Regions from separate parts of the Chryseomicrobium imtechense genome, predicted to be linked through region 1. Evidence: riboswitches for the same ligand, from Rfam matches in the RefSeq annotation. Region 1 holds a riboswitch; each other region holds the start of a gene.
What was found. Region 1 has a riboswitch for thiamine pyrophosphate ahead of thiT (energy-coupled thiamine transporter ThiT). Riboswitches for the same ligand answer to the same signal wherever they lie in the genome.

Region 1 (6,082 bases):
CGAGGACTAGATATACAAGATGTCACACACGTCATTCATGTCGATGTTCCACAATCAATCGAACATTACCTGCACCGGTCAGGTCGAACAGGTCGCGCTGGGAAAGATGGAACAGTTGTCACGTTCTTAGAATACAAAGACGAAAAATTCTACAAAAAGCTTTCGAAAGATTTCCCATCAAAGCCTACTCAAGTCGTTTGGGGAGCAGGTCGTTTAGAAATCGGGAACTCTAAGACAGTTGAGAAAGGAAAGAACAAACGATGACTTTCCATGACAATCTTGCAGAATACGCAGATTTAATCGTTCAAGTGGGACTCAATGTCCAACCTAGCCAGTATGTTCAAATCCATACAACTCTTGATTCAGTTGAGTTTGCTCAACTTGTAGTCAAACAAGCCTATAAAGCCGGAGCTAGCCATGTTGATGTTCAATTTAGTGATAACACCATCACGCGCGCATTCTACGAGCAAGCACCAGATGCTTCGTTCGACGATGTTCCAAAGTGGGTAGCAGCTCAGCGTGATGAGTTGATTGATCGAAAAGGAGCCTTGCTGTGGATTGACGCAGAGGATCCAGATTTACTTGAAGGGATTCCCGCAACAAAAATCAGCCGGTATCAAAAAGCGTCGTCAGCTCTTTTGAAGCGCTACCGAAAAGCTGTTATGAACGATGAAATTACATGGAGTATTGCCGCAGTACCTTCTGGGAAATGGGCGAATAAAGTGTATCCAGAGGTCTCCGAACAAGAGGCGATTGAAGCGTTATGGAATAAGATTTTTGAAGTGGTACGTGTGGGGCAAGGGACTGCAGTCGAACAATGGAAAGCACATATTGAACAACTCAATGACCGAGCTGCTTATTTAAATAGTCGCAACTACACAGCGCTTCATTATCAAGCAACGGACACAGATATCGTTGTAGGGTTACCGAAAGACCATATTTGGATGAGTGGAAGCAGTGTCAATAGTGACGGTGTTGCATTCATTGCGAACATGCCGACAGAAGAAGTTTACACATTACCAGACCGCATGCGTGTGGATGGCTACGTGACGAACTCGAAGCCGTTTATCTACCAAGGAAATCGCATCGATGGATTTAAACTGACGTTTAAAGATGGAAAGGTAATAGAGTCTACTGCGCAACAAGGTGGAGAGTTATTGAATGAGTTACTAACAACAGATGAAAATGCTGCTTACCTAGGGGAAGTGGCCCTCGTCCCATTTGACTCACCAATTTCTAATAGCAATACGATTTTCTACAATACTTTGTTTGATGAAAATGCATCCAATCATTTTGCATTAGGTGAAGCTTATCCAACAACCATTCAAGGTGGGAAAGGCTTAACGGAAGAGCAATTACTTGAAAAAGGTGCGAATGTGTCTATCGTCCATGAAGATTTTATGATTGGTACAAGCGACATGACGATTGATGGAATTTTAGAAGATGGTAGTCGTGAACCAATTTTCCGCAATGGGAATTGGGCGTAAGTGAAGGGAGAAACGCATATGAAGAAATGGATAGTTTCTATTGTCTCAGTGCTTGTTCTATCTGTATCACTTCCGGCATTTGCAAGTGCTCAAACAATCTATGTAGCACTTGGTGATTCAATAGCAGCAGGTCAAACGCCAAATCGAGAAATAGATCAAGGATATACGGATCTTATTGCTGCAGAGTTAGCGCGCAATGGGCAGTTGCTGGCATTTTCAAAAGACCTAGCATTTCCAGGATTCACGACTGAACAAGTGCGTGAATCGATTCAATCTGATGAAGCGCAGGAGTTATTAGCTTCCGCTACACTCATTACGATTTCAGCAGGTGCGAATGATTTACTACGAATCGTGACCGCAAATCCAGAACTAGGCACCCTTTCTTACCAACAGCAACAAGCGAATTTTGCGCTCAATCAAGCACGCAAGTCACTCGAAGGACTGCTTCAAGACCTTGAAACTGTAGCACCGAACGCAGAAGTCTATGTAGTAGGGTATTATTTTGCGTATCCACATGTTGCGGAGTTTCAAAAGCAGGGAACAGCCAAAGAATTAAATCGACTCAACCAAATCTTAGAGCAAACCGCACAAGCAAACGGTGCAACATTCGTATCAGTGGAAGACCGAATGAATACTGACTTAAAGAGTTTCGTTCCAAACCCAGCGGATGTGCATCCAACGCAAGAAGGGTATCGTCAAATCGCAAACAGTTTTTTTGACACGGTCAATCCAAACTTGACTGTCTCACCATTTGAAATGCCGCAACCAAATCCTTTAAGTTTTGAGGAAATTCAAGCTGCTCAAGAACAACAATCCGAGGAAGAATCAAGAGACCAAGCTCGTGCACACACACCGCACGGCCTTGCACTTGCAGAGATCATCCCGTATATCTAATAAAAATTTTGATAGCAAATTTTCTAAGTTGAGGGGCGTGTAGGGGTTGACTCCAGTGGGATTAAAGTCGGAACGTGAGACCCCGCAGGAGCCTGCGACGAGGGAGGCTCACGCCGCGCCCTCGGAAAGCAGCCCCGGAACTCCACTCAACTCGCCTCAACTAAAAAAAGTACCCTCTCTTTTATTGTTAAAGAGAAGGTACTTTTTAAATGCTTTTTATAAAAATTACTACTTTTTAGTTGCCTTACGTGAATTTAAAAACTTTCTTACAATTGGGTACACTATAGGTGCCCACTTAATTGCTGATTTCAATAAATTAGACTTTCTCATTGTCATCTCTCCTAATGAATATCATGTTACTGATAAAATACCCCAGCATTACACTCATTAAACCTGTTCAGCCACGCCAGTATAGTAAGCGAATTCCATCAAGATATCTCGATAACGTTCCATAGAAGCAATGGAAACATACTCACCAGGACCGTGCCAATCGCCACCAGCAGGACCAAACTCAATAGCACCGGCACCAGTTACGGCGTAATGTCTTGTGTCAGCAGAACCATGTTGACCCATGATTTCTGTCTCATCCTTCATGATGTCTACTAACTGCATTACGCGAGGGTCTTCACGTTTAGTTGTGACAGCAGGCGAAATTCCTCTGCGTCGAATCTCTGCATTAGGAAAATGCTCTGTCAAAATAGCCGTTAATTGCTCTTCTACAAATTCGACAGTTTGTCCAGGAATAAAACGAATGTCATAACCAACTTCACACGTATCCGGAACCATATTAAATCGATCTCCCGCCTGAATTCGTGCTAAATTGATGGAAGAGTGCTCATAAAATTCCGAACTCTCCTTTGTCCATTCTTGCTCGAGAAGCAATTGGTGGAATCGGTGGGATTGTAAAATGGCATTATCTCCTTCCCAAGGACGAGAGCCGTGCGCCCCTTTGCCGTGGAATGTAATGAAAAATTGAGAAATACCTTTTGCCTGTAAGCCGATTTTTAAGAACGTTGGTTCACCACAGACCACAAAATCACCAGTGTAGCCTTGCTGCACGAGGTATTTTGATGTTTTCGAGCCACCCGTTTCTTCATCTGTCACTAAATGGAGTTGGACTTTTTTCGTTAAACGATCTGCGTGCTTTGAAATACCCACAAATGCAGCCATCATGGCAGCACAGCCACCTTTCATATCTGCAGAGCCGCGTCCGAAAATCTTGTCGCCTTCTATATACGGTTCAAATTGTTCTTTTTTTCCTGGAACAATATCTAAATGTCCATTCCAAATAATCGTTTCATCGCCTTGTCCAAGCTCAGCAACCAACATTTTATAGCCTTCATTTTCTAAAATAGTCACTTCTACACCATGGTCTTCTAACCATTTTGCTGAAAACTCAAGAGCGCTATTTGCACCCTCTTGCGTATCACTTGGTATGCGAATTAAATCCTGGACTAAATCAATCATTTCAATCATCCTTTCAGGTCAGTTGATTAATTGTTCGTAATAAAGTAGAATGAGGGCAACTAAATAATTGTTACCACAAGGGGCGTCGCTTAGCGGCTGAGACAGTACCCTTCGAACCTGGAAGTTCATACTTGCGTAGGGATGTGGATAGAAACTGATGTTTATGACGTCTGGCTCTGTCCAGAGGTCATTTTTTTATTGTTTACCCATTCTTGCAGGTAAGGTAACAGGAAATGGAGAAATTCATGAGAAATCAAAAAATCATCATCATGATTGAAATTGCTTTATTGGCTGCCCTTGGATTTGTTTTGGACAGAATTGGATTTGGAATGCCGCAAGGGGGAAGTGTTACATTTGTATTGGTCCCAATCATTTTGATTGCTTTCAGAAGAGGAGTTTTAGCGGGACTGATCACAGGTTTATTAATCGGGTTGTTGCAACTCGCAACTGGAAATGTCTACTTTGCGCCACTTAGTTTTGAAATCGTCATTATTCAAGTGTTTATGGATTACTTCTTGGCTTTCATGGTAGCAGGTTTCGCAGGCCTATTCCGACCCGCTTTTTTACGTGCATATCAACAAAATAAGCAAAGTGGCATGGTCCGGGCGGTACTATTGGGTTCTATTCTTGCTGCAGTATTACGGTATATTGTGCATGTACTTAGTGGGATTTTCTTTTTTGGAGAGTTTGCAGGGGATCAAAATGTCGTCTTATATTCTTTAATCTATAATGCAACATACATGAGTGTTGTTCTCGTCTTTGCTGCTTTCATTTGTACAGTACTACTTGTAAAAGCACCGCGCCTTGTAATGCCTCAATCGGTATAAAATGTGCTATGATAGCAGGTAGTCAAAGAAGAAAGGGTTCGAACACATGATTATTCAAACACCACAAGAGTTAGAAGGATTGAAAAAGATAAGTCGCATTGTTGCAGAGATTCGTGACACGATGAAGGACGCTGCGAAACCAGGGATGACGACAAAAGAATTAGATGAAATCGGTGCAAAGCTTTTTGAAGAAAAAGGCGCTGTCTCGGCACCGATTGCAGAGTATGATTTTCCAGGACATACATGCATTAGTGTCAATGAAGAGGTTGCTCATGGTATTCCGGGAAGTCGCATTTTACAAGAAGGTGACCTTGTGAACATAGATGTTTCTGGTAAGTGTGATGGATTTTATGCGGATACAGGAATTTCTTTTGTCCTTGGACAAGCCGATGAAGAAAAGCAAAAGTTAATCGATGTGGCACAACAAGCATTTGATCGTGCAATGTTGAAAGTGAAAGCTGGCGCAAAGTTGAACCAAATCGGTAAGGCTGTTGAACGTGAAGCAAAATCAAACGGTCTTACAGTCATTATGAACTTGACAGGTCATGGCGTAGGTCGCTCGTTGCACGAGGCGCCCCAACACATTTTGAACTATTATGATGCATGGGAGCCAACAATATTAAAAGAGGGAATGGTATTAGCAGTTGAACCATTTATCTCTCAAAAAGCAGAGTCCATCATGGAACTTGGAGACGGCTGGACATTTGTCACACCTGATCGATCATTAGTAGCTCAAGTCGAGCATACGATTGTGGTAACAAAAGATGCGCCACTCATCTTAACAAAGCTTGATTGAGAAAAAATGATAAAGAAAAGGAGTTTCTCATAAATTGAGTAACTCCTTTTTTTATGGTGTTGGGTGTGTAGGGGAAGCGTTCCGCGGGCGCGGGCTGAGCGAAGGTCTCAGCTTCCGCTTTAAATCCCGCTGGAGTCACCCCTACCCACTTTTCAATTTTGAGATTTCAACTATTTCTTTATACGAATCAGTTTGTCTCAACTTCTATTAACATGAGCTTAAGGCTTTCTAAGCGGTTTATTCAGATAGAAAATTCCTGCCACTAAGACCGCACTTAAAAACAAAGCAGCAGCAGATACGAGCAACTCATCAAAACCTAATCTTACGGCGATGCCAATAAACGCCCAAATGAACACCAACTGCATAATTCGGTCATAGTAGTGATAGCGGAAATGCAGAGCTAATGCTGTGGCGAAAGTCAGCACAAATACTGTCCATAATTGGTCAGATAGTCCAAAACCGTTCCATTCATAGTACGTCAACACGTAAGAAATATTGGCTACAAGAGCTACATTCACCCATCCTAAATACACTGATAGCGGACCACGCTCTTTCCAGTCAGATCCTTTTCTTGGATATGTCACGTATAACAGCGCCAATACAGTTACTAG
Region 2 (6,082 bases), on a different contig from region 1:
GAATCGCTAAGAGTGAGCCGGTCCCAGTAAAAATACGAATCAACGCTGTCACAAGTGCCACAACGCCAGCTCCCACTGGTCCAAATAGCACGGCAGAAATCACATTAATAGCGTGTTGTACCGGAAAGGCTTTGGCCACACCAAGTGGTATCCAGATAAACAGAGAACCTAAGACCCCAAGCGCGCTCAACATCGCCATTTGCGTCAATCGTTTCAATTCCATACGGCACTTCCTTTCTTGAACTGAGCAATGGTCTCTTTACGATTTGTTGAGCGCGCAATCGCAGAAATCACAGCTATACCTGTTGCTCCCGCTTCCCACACCACATGGGCATTGTCTTCGGTGATGCCCCCAATACCTACGATTGGGACGTCTGGGTACAAAGCATGTACCTCTTGAATTACTGAAACACCTGACGGGGGACGGGCATCCGCTTTCGAGTTAGTTGCAAAGACAGGACCAATTCCTAAATAATCAGCCCCCTCTTGCACAGCTCGAATGGCTTGTTCAAGAGTATGAACGGATACGCCGAGCTTCCGGTTCGGTCCAATTTGCAGACGAGCAGCTTTTACAGACCCATCGTCTTGTCCGATATGAAGACCATCTGCATCGCTTGTTATACACAACTCCACATCATCATTTATGAAAAAAGGGACATCGTGACGCGCACATAACTCCTTGCAGTTGAGTGCTAGTTCAAGTAACGCTTTACCAGACTTGGCATGCGGCCCCTTCTCTCTCAGCTGAAATTCTGTAATACCTGCTTCCAACGCTTCTTCTAAGATTTTCTCAACAGGTAAATCTTGATTATCGGACGTGCCCATAATGAAGTATAGGTGCCTGTGCATCTTGTTTCTCCCCCTCTCCCTGTCCGTATACTCTATATGCCGCATGATGTGTAGGACCATGACCGGCTCCAAGCGATAGAGGATACTGAAGTGCTGCTTGAATAAACCGTTTCGCAACCGTGCAGGCCGCTTCTACCGAATGATCTTTGGCGAGCTCTGCTGTCAACGCTGCGCTAAACGTACATCCTGTCCCATGTGTCTGATGTGTCGCTATCCTTTGGGTAGACAGGCTGAACTCTCTACCGGACTGGTCCAGGTAAAGATCCGTCGCAAGTGGCCCCGTTCGATGCCCACCTTTTAAAATCACAGCCTTTACACCTGTCTTCAACAACATTTCCATAGATCTTCGTGCACTGCTATCATCTTCAATCGTCAGTCCTGTCATCAACTCCATCTCAGGAACATTCGGAGTGACAATAAATGCTTTTGGAAGAAGGAGTTGCGTCAATGACTCGATCGCGTCTTGTTGAAGCAACGTATGCCCTCCCTTTGCAACCATTACTGGATCCACAACAACTGTATTCCAAGAATAGGCATCGATGGCTCGCACAACTTGTTCAATAACAAACGAATCACCTAGCATCCCGGTCTTCACAGCTGCAGGCTGAAAATCAGCACCGATTGAATCCAGCTGGGCTTTTAAAAGCTCTGGTTCCACCATGCCGACACGTTGGACTCCGAGCGTGTTCTGAGCTGTAACAGCAGTCAATGCAGAGACTCCAAACACCCCACGTTCTTGAAATGTTTTTAAATCTGCCTGAATACCAGCACCTCCTCCACTATCAGATCCTGCAATAGTTAGCGCAACTGGATAGGTCATGAGATAGACACCTCCTTAGTTGCAAGTGCGTCTAAGAGCGCGGCAGGAAATCCACCCATCCCACTTTTTACAGCGATTTCGCCAGCACGGCCATACTCATGCAACCTCTCCCGGATTGCCTCAAGGCTAGCGTCTTGAACGAGCCAGGCTGCAAGTAGGCTGCTCAGTAAACAGCCTGTTCCGACTGCCTTGGTCATATCGGGGTGCCCTGAGTCGTTTGTCAACACAACGTTGCCATCTGAAACGAAATCTACTTTTCCTGTAATGACTACTGTTGTGTTATAGACTGTAGACAGTTCAAGAGCGAGCGCTGACACATCCTGGTTTCCTGTCCCTGCATCAATCCCTCGACCGCGCCAGTCTTTACCTAAAAGCGCAGCGGCTTCTCCGGCATTGCAACGAATAAGTGTCGGTTGAGCTGCTGCAATCACTTCTTTGGCAGATTGCAATCGGTACGCTGAAGCTCCTGCCCCTACTGGATCCACTACGCGTGGAATTCCCTTTTCAACTGCGGCTTCTCCGGCTACTTTCATACTGCGTACAGTGCGCTCTGTCAGCGTGCCTAAGTTTAAACTGAGTGCGTCTGCTAGCTGCACAAGTTCAGCCACTTCTCGCTCTTCATCTCCCATAATGGGCGATGCGCCAGCTGCAACTAGTCCGTTCGCCACAAAATTTGCGACCACGTAGTTCGTGATGCAATGAACAATTGGAACAGGTGCGATGTTATTAACGCTCATACGCTGGCACCTCCGATTGAACAACCCACTTTTCCTGAGTCCAAGCCTGCTCCCAAAAATGCCACTCGTAATATGTGCTGCGTTTAAAGTGCGCTTTTAGTTCTTGTAGACGCGCAGGTGAAACGTCTGCGGCCAACTGATCCATCCGGTCCTTCTGCTCCTCGACAAGCGACGCAAACCACTCAGACCCGTATGTGGCAATCCAGCGCTGATAAATCGGATTGTCAGGTGTTGCCCCTTGAAGATGGACACCAATTTCATAGTACAACCAGTAACATGGAAGCAGTGCAGCCAGTACGTCTGCTACATCCCCTTGAGCTGCGCGATACATGTGAGACACGTAAGCATATGCAGAAGGTGAAGGCTCGAATGTCTCCCATTCAGACTCAGTCACACCCAAAATCTGCATAAACGATTCATGCAAACTAAGCTCGGCCGCACACGTTTGCTCTGCATGATGGGCGAAGGCACGCGTCATTTGAAGATCGGTCGCTTTCACAGCGCCGAGTGCCTGTACCTTTGCGAAATGTGTTAAGTAATAAGCGTCTTGCATAACGTAATACCGGAATACATCCTCCGGCAATGTTCCGTCTGCTAACCCCGTGACGAATGGATGATGAAAACTGCTCTCCCAGCTGTCTTTAAACTCTTCTCGTACCTCTTTGCAAAAACTCATAATCTCCCATCCTTTCTGACAACAAAAAACGCCACTTCCCCGAAGGAAAGTAGCGTGAAGCCGTCAAAAAAGACTACCAGAACGGTCGCGCCACTTCCCTCCGCTGGTATAATCCAGATCAGGTTCAAAGGGTCCGGACACTTGTCCGTCTCAGCCTCTTCGGCTCCCCTAGTGGATGTGCATGTAGTTGTCGCGATTACTATACCATACTTTTTTTACGGTGCAAAATCATTTTGCAAATGTCACGTATACCGACTCCGGCCGAAAAATGACATTGTTTTCAAGTTGTTCGACCATATGCGCTGTCTAGCCAACACTACGCGCCACACTAAACGAAGGGCAAACCCATGCGTGTGCAGGCAATTGATGACGGTACGACAGCACGCTTGCTTTGGAAGAAGAGTGAGGAAATGATTGGTTCTTGGAAATCTAACTAAAAGAAAGCCGACTCGGAGGAAAACGAGTCGGCACCTTTGTTTTAAAATAGTCTATTCCTTCACTTCTGTACGTGCACCGTGTCTTCAATTTTCTCATTTCGTACCTCTATAAAATAAGTCGACTGGACAAAGGATTTCCCTCCGTGTTCCTCATACCACTTGAGCACTTTATCAACATGGTACTTATCACTGCGAACAGCATCTTCGATCTCAACATATTTGTTGTAATCATCGTATTCCCAGATAGCGAAGACCTCTGTAATTCCATCATCTAGGGGCATACTCCATCTCCCGACGAGTCTCGCGCCGTGTTTTAACTGATTCGGTAGATTAATTGTATTGAATAATTGATTAAATGGTTTTAAAAACTCGGTGCTAATACGATAATACTTCCTTCTATAAAACATTTTTTCCCCTCCTCAACCGCACTAAATCCAGTACATGCTATACTTAACAAAAATAGGAGACGATACTCACATGGATAATGTTGCACAGCCCTCTATAGTATTGAGACCACTAGAGTTTACCGATTTTCCTCAAGTCCTCCTTTGGAATCAAGATATACTATTTTGCGAAGCGAACGGATGGAGTTTAAATCAAGACGAAGAGCGGCTCTTCACGTGGTGGGGTATGTTCGTTGAAAACACCTCGAATGACTTCTTTCGAATAGGTATTGAGTGGGACCAAAAGCTCATCGGTTATATTGACTTTGCAGAAGTAAATAACGGAGGAGCAGAAATCGGCATAGCAATCGGTGACTCCACACTATGGCAAAGAGGACTTGGCAAGGAAGCCCTCTCCCAAGCGCTAGAGTTTGGTTCAAAGAATTATGCGATCCATTCATATAGGGCTGAAACAGAGCTTTCGAATGTACGTGCTCAAAATCTACTTATTCGAGCAGGCTTCAAAGAAATAAACCAAACGGATTCAACGATTTTTTATAAGTTCACTATATAAACAAACGCCAGAAGGAGGCTTCTCCATCTGGCACTTTTTATTTTGTCTCGAGAACCGGTACAGGTTCAAAGTACGTATCGAATATCTCTTTATAAAGCTCATAACGCGGGAGCATATTGTGCGTGAGCAGTCCTTGCGCTTCCATTTCAAAAAACTCATCTTTCGTTACGATTCGGGCATCGACTACTTCGCCCACTTGATAGCTCAACTCATCCAACGAAATCCTCTTTGGAAGTCGCGTGACATATACGTCAATCAAAGAATCATTTCGGATTTGTTCGCCGAGCAAGATCATTTCATCTGAGTTTAATAATAAACCTAATTCTTCTTCTACTTCGCGAGCAGCTCCTAGTAAAGAAGACTCTCCCGTGGTAATCGAGCCACCTGTCGACTCCCATTTCAGACCGTGTGGTTTCGCTGGATCGCGTTGTGATAAAATCAAACGACCATCCGGCAAGAATGTCCAAACATCAATCACAATATGGTAATCACCTTCAACAAGCGCTGGTACACTTCCACGGACATGCGTGCGCCCTGTTAGCTTTCGGTCTTTCGTGTACACATCCCATAACTCCATCGTGGCACCTCTTTTCCCATAAAATCCGTTCCAAAAAACTGGTGAGGTTCTACTATAGTAGATTTTCCCATTGCTTGTCCAAACAAAACCTTATGCTCTTTACAAAAAATTAGCATTCCCTTCATTCTCTCTTCACACAAACTACGTATACTACGAGATAGAAAGGATGTGTTCAGAGATGAACTTTGACTTCCACACGCACGGCAAACTCACCAAATACGACGAATTTTCTTTGAAGTACTTTCGCACATTGGTAAAAGCTGCACAAGAATCTGGACTCGATGGATTCGCGCTTACGGAACATTTCAACACACGCCACTTCTTTGATGTCTTCAGAACATTAGATGATTTCTATCCTTATCAAGACGGATACTATTTAGTGGAAGGCATTCGCGTCTTTCCTGGAATCGAGGTCCATACGAAAGAAATGGACCACCTTCTACTTATTGCAGACCGTACTGTCATACGAAACTTACGTATGCAACTTCAACCGTTTACACATAAACTAAATTATATCTCATTCGAAAAATTTATGGATTTGGTAAAACTTGAAGAAGTTTTAGTCATTGGTGGTCACCCGCTCGCGCATCAAAGAGCCTACTTCGAATTACATCCAAGCCATCTTGAAAAGCTAGATGCAATCGAACTGAATGCTAAAGATTTATCAATCCTTTCAACAACTGAATCCGTTCAAGAGGTTTATTATCTCGGAATGCGCTTTGCAAAACCAGTTGTCGGAGGAACAAGCGCATTTCACAAAAATCAGTACGGTCGGGTCTACACAAAGCTCCATACGACCTGTTCAACCGTAAGGGATTTAAAGCGAGCTGTGCAAAATGAACAATTCACGGTAAAAGTAGCACCTGCTGCAAGTGGTATGTTTTTGCATAACGGGGCCGCTCCTGAACTAGGTGTCTGGGGCGAGCCGTATCTATAGAAGTAAAAAAGAGACGTCCTCACTTGAGGGCGTCTCGTTAACTTTTTCTTACGCCACGTCCCGCTTCGTAAACGTCACAAACGAAGCAGCAA
Region 3 (6,082 bases), on a different contig from region 1:
GAGAATGTCAAAACAGTTGTAGAGCGCATTAATGTTCCAGGTTCACCTGTTGTCAATTTAGATGGGAAAGAGGGCTATGGACAACTTGTTTATACAGATTTAGAATCTGAACAAGCAGCCAACCTAGCCTTGTTTGATGGGGAGATGCCGAATGACTCCACAGAAGTTGTGGTCGGCTATCACTTTGCGGGTAACTTTTTAACAGATGAACAACATGAAGAACTTGAAAATGCTGAAAATTATCTTGAAAAACAAGAAGAGCTTGCGAAACCGATTCGAGATGAACTAATTGGTAAGACGATTTCAATCGACATCACAGATTATGAGACGGAAGAAGTCGTTTCCACACAGACCTATACGATTACTGGTATTGCCAAAAAGCCAGGAAAAGATTGGGCGTATGATGACAAAATCTATGCAGATACCTCAAAAAGCGCGGAAGTACTCACTGCGTTTGGTATCGAATCCCCAGATAAATCAATCACGGTTCATGCCACAGACTTTCAACATGTAGCGGACTTAACAGAATCGTTAAAAGGGGAAGGGTTCCTCGTCTACTCTGTTACAGAGGAACTGGGTCAAATGAATATGCTGTTTACAGTAATTCAGATTGGTTTAGTTATTGTGGGCACAGTTGCTGTACTCATTGCCTCTATCGGAATCTTTAATACCATGACAATGGCCGTTACAGAACGCACACGTGAAATTGGGATTATGAAAGCTATCGGTGCACAACCAAGGCTCATCCAGCGCCTCTTCCTCATGGAAAGCACTGCAATTGGTTTGATTGGTACATGTATAGCAGTCGCTGTCTCATATGGCATGAGTTTACTAGTGAACATAATTGTTCCGATGATTGTATTTAGTTCTGTTGGAGAAGAAGCGCCAACCGACATGACCATCACGGTTTCTTATATTCCTTGGCAGCTCGTAGTGGTTGCTGCACTCATCAGTATTGGTGTTGCCGTATTGTCCGGCTGGCGTCCAGCACGTAATGCCACACAGATTGATGTTATTCAAGCACTAAAAGAATCCTAACTATTACAAAACGCCTGAGCTAGCGCTCAGGCGTTTAGTCTTTACGAAATACCCACGCACGTTGGACGATAAATCCAAAGATGAAGAGCACGCTGTCTACTAGTACTTTCAACACTACTTCTCCTCGCCCTAGCCATTCCGTATAAAGTAAGTGCACGGACCCAGCTGAGGCAGCCATAATAAATGCTGCGAGCAAGTAATAGCGAACGAATGACTTACTTGATCCTTGACCGAATACTTTATGTCGATTCACAAAATAATTAAAGAGGCTGGATAAAATGCGTGCAGCGATTGTCGCAAAGATGATGAACATCTGAGGAGAGTCTTCTTTCCACAAATAGATAAATAATGAATAAAAACCGAGGTCGAGCGCAAATGAAGCTCCACCTGACATTCCATAAAACAAGAAGATTTTATAAATATGAAATGAATCACGCAATGGATGAAAATGAGACGATTTATTTTCATCTAAATATACTGTTTCAATCTCCACTTCCTCAATAGGGATCTCATTTCGCTTCAAAGATCCGAGGACGTTCATCTCGTATTCGAATCGCTCTCCTTTGATTTCAAGCATCAAAGGTAAATGTTGAATCGGCAACCCACGAAGCCCCGTTTGTGTATCCGTTAAGACTGTCCCTGTAGATAATCGAAACAACAAACGTGTAAATCGATTGCCAAACCGACTTCGAAACGGCACATCCTTTTGAGTGAAGTCTCGTGCACCAAGTATTACTGCATCAGGTGTTTCGCGCATTTGTTCAGCGACTTTTTGCATATCTGATAGTAGATGTTGACCGTCCGCATCAATTGTAATGACACCGTCTACTGGAATATCTTCATTCAATATGTAATGAAAAGCCGTCTTTAAAGCTCGTCCTTTGCCTTGATTTTTCGCATGATGCAAGACCGTCACTTCTTTAAAAGTTTTCAATTTTGTGAAGAAGGATGCATACTCCTCTTCTCCCCCATCATCAACCACGATAATGCGAGAGAACTGCGAAGCAATCAGTTCATCGATGACCGCACGGCACTTGTCATCTGGTTTATACGAAGGAATCACAATCGCAAGTTCCATAGGTCACCTCTTTTCTACTGCTACTCCACTTCTTTACCCTTCCTTTGAGAAATCTAATACTGCAATTGGTTCATTTTTGTGTAAATGCTTCCCTATACACTCCACAATCGATTTCATTACTAAGTACTTCGCTTCTCACCCTTTACTATCCTTCTTTTTTTCCTACTGCACTTGCACAGAATTTTTATGTCTGCTATGATGAGGGCGAAAAAGAACTACATACCGACAACCTGCACTAGGGGTGCCCAAATTGGCTGAGATGAGAGCTTGAGCTCCGATCCCTTATGACTCGATCAGGATAATACCTGCGTGAGGAAGTGTAGTGACTCTTTCTTGAATTTTTATGGGAAGTAGTGGCTACATCTTTCGCGGATGTAGCTTTTTTCTTTTTCTCATAAAATCTAAGGAGGCGTTCCCATGCACTGTGGAACAAGTAAAATCATTGGATGTCGTTTTTCTCTACACCCGATGGATTCAGAGTTTATTTCAATTATCAAAGGTGCTTTATCAGAAGTCGACCTATCGACGGTATGGCGCCATACAGACGACGTATCGACGGTCATTCGAGGAGAAGGTCCGCATGTCTTTAATGCGTTAGCTGCCCTTACAGAGAAAGCGGCTTCGCACGGCAAACATATAGCCATGAATGCAACGTTTTCTGTAGGGTGCCCTGGAGATACGTCGGGGGATTCGTATATGGGGATTGAAGATCCAGTGAAGAATGAAATTCCTGAAGGCCCCTACGTTTCTAGCCAGTTCTCGCTTTATCCGCTCAACCAAAGTGATTATATGGAGACGATTTATAGAGAGATTGACCGTGCCAAAGAGCGTGGTGTTTATAACGAGTCCATGCATTATGCGACGGGTATCCACGGTTCATTGAAAAACGTTTTTGCGTTTTATGAAGAGACGTTCACAGAGGCGCAAATTGGGGAGCACCCCCACGTCGTCATGACAATCAACATGAGTATTCACAGTCCTTCTCACGGAGGTCCTGACAATGCTCGCTAATTGGAAATTGAAAGAAGTCGTACTGATGTCCCTGCTTGCAGTCGTTTTCGGGATTATCTATTTAGTGTTTTTACACATCGGGAATATTTGGTCGAGTCTGATTGGGCCGATTGCCTATGAATGGATTTTCGGTGTTTGGTTCTTAGTCTCAATCGTCGCAATGGCTATCATTCGCAAACCAGGGGCTGCTGTTGTTCCGGAAGTAATGGCTGCTGCAATCGAGGTCATGCTCGGGAATGCTGTAGGTCCTCGTCTGATTTTAGCTGGTCTTGTGCAAGGTCTCGGTGCAGAGGCAGCTTTTGCAGCGACGCGTTATCGTCGTTTTGATTTACCCGTATTGATTATGGCAGGTGTTGGAGCCTCTCTCTTCAGTTTTGCGTATGGATATCTTCTTGGTGGATTCTCTGCCTTATCTCCATGGTACGTAGCACTGATGCTCGGAATTCGCATCTTAAGTGGTGCTGTGATTGCTGGATACGGTGGAAGTTTAATCGTAAACGGACTGTATGCAACAGGTTCACTCCGTGGCTATGCGATTGCACGTCAAAAGCGTGATGTACGTGTCTAAATGGATTGAGTTTCACAACGTAACATTTCATTATCCTGATGAAGACACACCCGTTCTCTCTGATATGTCATTAACACTTTCTGAAGGAGAAAAATGGCTCATTAAAGGACCAAGTGGTTGCGGGAAGTCGACACTCTTTTTCTTATTGAACGGGCTGTATCCGGAAGCTTGTGATGGAGAAGTCGATGGGACGCGTCTACTATTCGGGAAGCCCTACGATGAGTACCGACCTGGTGAAATCAGTCAGTCGATTGCCACCGTCTTCCAAGATCCCGACAGCCAATTTTGTATGTCGACAGTCGAAGAAGAACTCGCGTTCACTTTAGAGAACCGGTCTATGCCACGTGAGGAGATGGATCTGCAGATTACTCGAATTTTAGAAGAGACAGGTCTCACTCAGTTTCGAACACGTGTTATTCAGACATTGTCTGGTGGTGAAAAACAGCGCGTCGCTACTGCCTGTGCATTATTGATGAACCCGAAAATTGTATTACTCGATGAACCACTCGCACATCTAGACCCATTAACTGCAAGAGAATATGTTGCCTGGTTTTCTGACTTACAAGTGAAAAATGGATGGACAGTTCTTGTGATCGACCATCAAGATGCGATTTGGGAATCCTTCTTCGATTACACACTTGTGTTGGAAGAAACGAGTATGCCTCCTTTGAAAGCAAAAAGTGCTTATGCTAAAGAAGTGAAAAGTCAACAAGACTTCCGTGCAGAAGTGCGCGTCCCTGGCATTTTGCATGAGGCAAAGCTCGAAGTCACTGGTGGAAGTATTACAGTGCTTGCCGGACCAAACGGAGCTGGAAAGTCGACTCTCTTGAAGGCACTGGCCGGACTGATTCCAAAAGCAGATAGAGAACAAAGTGACGAAACGATTGGATATGTCCCCCAGTCACCTGAGTTTTTATTTATCACACCTTCCGTTCGACAGGAAGTTAGTTTTGGCGGAGGTCTTCGTACAGAAGAGTTTTTAACTAAACTTCTATTAGAAGGTGTAGCAAATTCTAATCCCTTCGCCGTCAGTCAGGGACAAAAGCGTAGGACAGCAATTGCGGCGATGCTGAACGATGGGCGACCCGTTTTGCTTCTTGATGAACCGACTGCGGGTCAGGATGCGTTTGCACTGCATGAACTTGAAGACGCTTTATTTCAAGTTGCAGCAGAAGGTACCGCCGTTGTTGTGGTTACACACGATATGAATTTTGCAGAGCGTATTGCAGATTCGATGCTCTTATTGAAAGATGGTGTACTTAGTGGCCCGTTCCATCCAGCAAACGTCTTCTCAGACCCTAGCTTACTCAGGACGTATCGTTTAGTCCAACCGACAGGAGGTGCTCGCGATGTCGACGTGGCTTCATCGCTTGAATCCGTCCATTAAAATGCTTGTGACATTTGTGTTTATATTTGCACTCGCTTTTTATTTTGACCCATGGACACCGCTTTTTGTATTTATTGCCGTGCTAGTAGTTCAGTTACTGTTCTCCCGTATCAACTGGAAACGTTGGGCGCTACTCATGTTGCCGTTCTCACTTGGAGCGGTCGGGTACTTTTGGACGACGTACGTTTTCGGTACATCTGATGATCGACTGGAAACGGCATTATCGCTGAGCTTTCGCGTGTTTGCCTTTTCGTCGTTATCTCTCTTGTTTGTTCTGACGACGTCTCCGATGCAATTCATCATGAGTGTGATGCAACAATTGAAGCTTTCTCCAAAGCTTGCCTATAGCCTTCTAGTGGGTTATCAGTTTCTTCCGGTTCTAAAAGATGAGTTCATCCAGATTCGTCAAGTGCAGCAACTTCGCAAGCCACAAGTTCAGAAGTCAACTCTTGCAAAGCTACGCGCACTTCCAAGTGTGGCAATCCCTTTACTCGCTGGAGCTGTTCGAAAAGCGGAGAAAACGGCGTTTGCAATGGAAGCCAGAGGATTTACAGGCACACGTGACCGAACGTACTTCCATGAAGTGCGCTTAGAGCGGTTTGATCTCTATTTTTCTGTGGTCCTGATTGTGATTTTCACAAGTTGTTTAGTTGTAGGCGCAACTCTTTGATTTCCCCTGACCTGCCTGCTACAATTCGTACAGGAAAGGTCGGGTACATATGAATTTACAAAAGAAATGGGTCATGGTCGTCATTGCGATTTTTTGTGCCTTATTATGGGGAAGCGCGTTCCCTGCATTAAAATTATCGTATAGTGAACTCGGCATCCCAAGTACTGGAATCGCGGAACAGATGTGGCTTGCTGGACTCCGTTTTTTATTTGCAGGTCTACTAGTCCTTGGTGGTTTACTACTAATCAAGCGAAGTGCATTAAAACTGACGCGTAGACAATACGGCATCTTGCTGATTTTCGGAATCGTTCAGACGACGCTTCAGTATTT

Region 2: linked by a shared signal. The riboswitch ahead of tenA (thiaminase II) and the one ahead of thiT (energy-coupled thiamine transporter ThiT) in region 1 are both predicted to bind thiamine pyrophosphate.
Region 3: linked by a shared signal. The riboswitch ahead of AB5N96_RS10120 (YkoF family thiamine/hydroxymethylpyrimidine-binding protein) and the one ahead of thiT (energy-coupled thiamine transporter ThiT) in region 1 are both predicted to bind thiamine pyrophosphate.

Annotation. Positions count from the first base shown of each region.
Region 1 covers NZ_JBGOBM010000009.1:37,761-43,842, reverse strand. Annotated here, with positions in the region: gene AB5N96_RS09725 (DEAD/DEAH box helicase) at 1-264, shown strand, start outside; gene AB5N96_RS09720 (aminopeptidase) at 261-1,487, shown strand; gene AB5N96_RS09715 (SGNH/GDSL hydrolase family protein) at 1,506-2,381, shown strand; gene yxzF (small protein YxzF) at 2,610-2,711, opposite strand; gene AB5N96_RS09705 (M20 family metallopeptidase) at 2,769-3,848, opposite strand; TPP riboswitch at 3,917-4,007, shown strand; gene thiT (energy-coupled thiamine transporter ThiT) at 4,094-4,675, shown strand; gene map (type I methionyl aminopeptidase) at 4,722-5,471, shown strand; gene AB5N96_RS09690 (TspO/MBR family protein) at 5,690-6,082, opposite strand, start outside.
Region 2 covers NZ_JBGOBM010000003.1:213,956-220,037, forward strand. Annotated here, with positions in the region: gene thiW (energy coupling factor transporter S component ThiW) at 1-223, opposite strand, end outside; gene thiE (thiamine phosphate synthase) at 214-849, opposite strand; gene thiD (bifunctional hydroxymethylpyrimidine kinase/phosphomethylpyrimidine kinase) at 809-1,669, opposite strand; gene thiM (hydroxyethylthiazole kinase) at 1,666-2,406, opposite strand; gene tenA (thiaminase II) at 2,396-3,082, opposite strand; TPP riboswitch at 3,161-3,262, opposite strand; gene AB5N96_RS04300 (NIPSNAP family protein) at 3,579-3,926, opposite strand; gene AB5N96_RS04305 (GNAT family N-acetyltransferase) at 3,997-4,476, shown strand; gene AB5N96_RS04310 (NUDIX domain-containing protein) at 4,514-5,053, opposite strand; gene AB5N96_RS04315 (PHP domain-containing protein) at 5,232-5,990, shown strand; gene AB5N96_RS04320 (ABC transporter permease) at 6,039-6,082, opposite strand, start outside.
Region 3 covers NZ_JBGOBM010000010.1:16,905-22,986, forward strand. Annotated here, with positions in the region: gene AB5N96_RS10110 (ABC transporter permease) at 1-1,038, shown strand, start outside; gene AB5N96_RS10115 (glycosyltransferase) at 1,073-2,116, opposite strand; TPP riboswitch at 2,344-2,449, shown strand; gene AB5N96_RS10120 (YkoF family thiamine/hydroxymethylpyrimidine-binding protein) at 2,534-3,127, shown strand; gene AB5N96_RS10125 (ECF transporter S component) at 3,117-3,695, shown strand; gene AB5N96_RS10130 (ABC transporter ATP-binding protein) at 3,688-5,082, shown strand; gene AB5N96_RS10135 (energy-coupling factor transporter transmembrane component T family protein) at 5,045-5,752, shown strand; gene AB5N96_RS10140 (DMT family transporter) at 5,802-6,082, shown strand, end outside.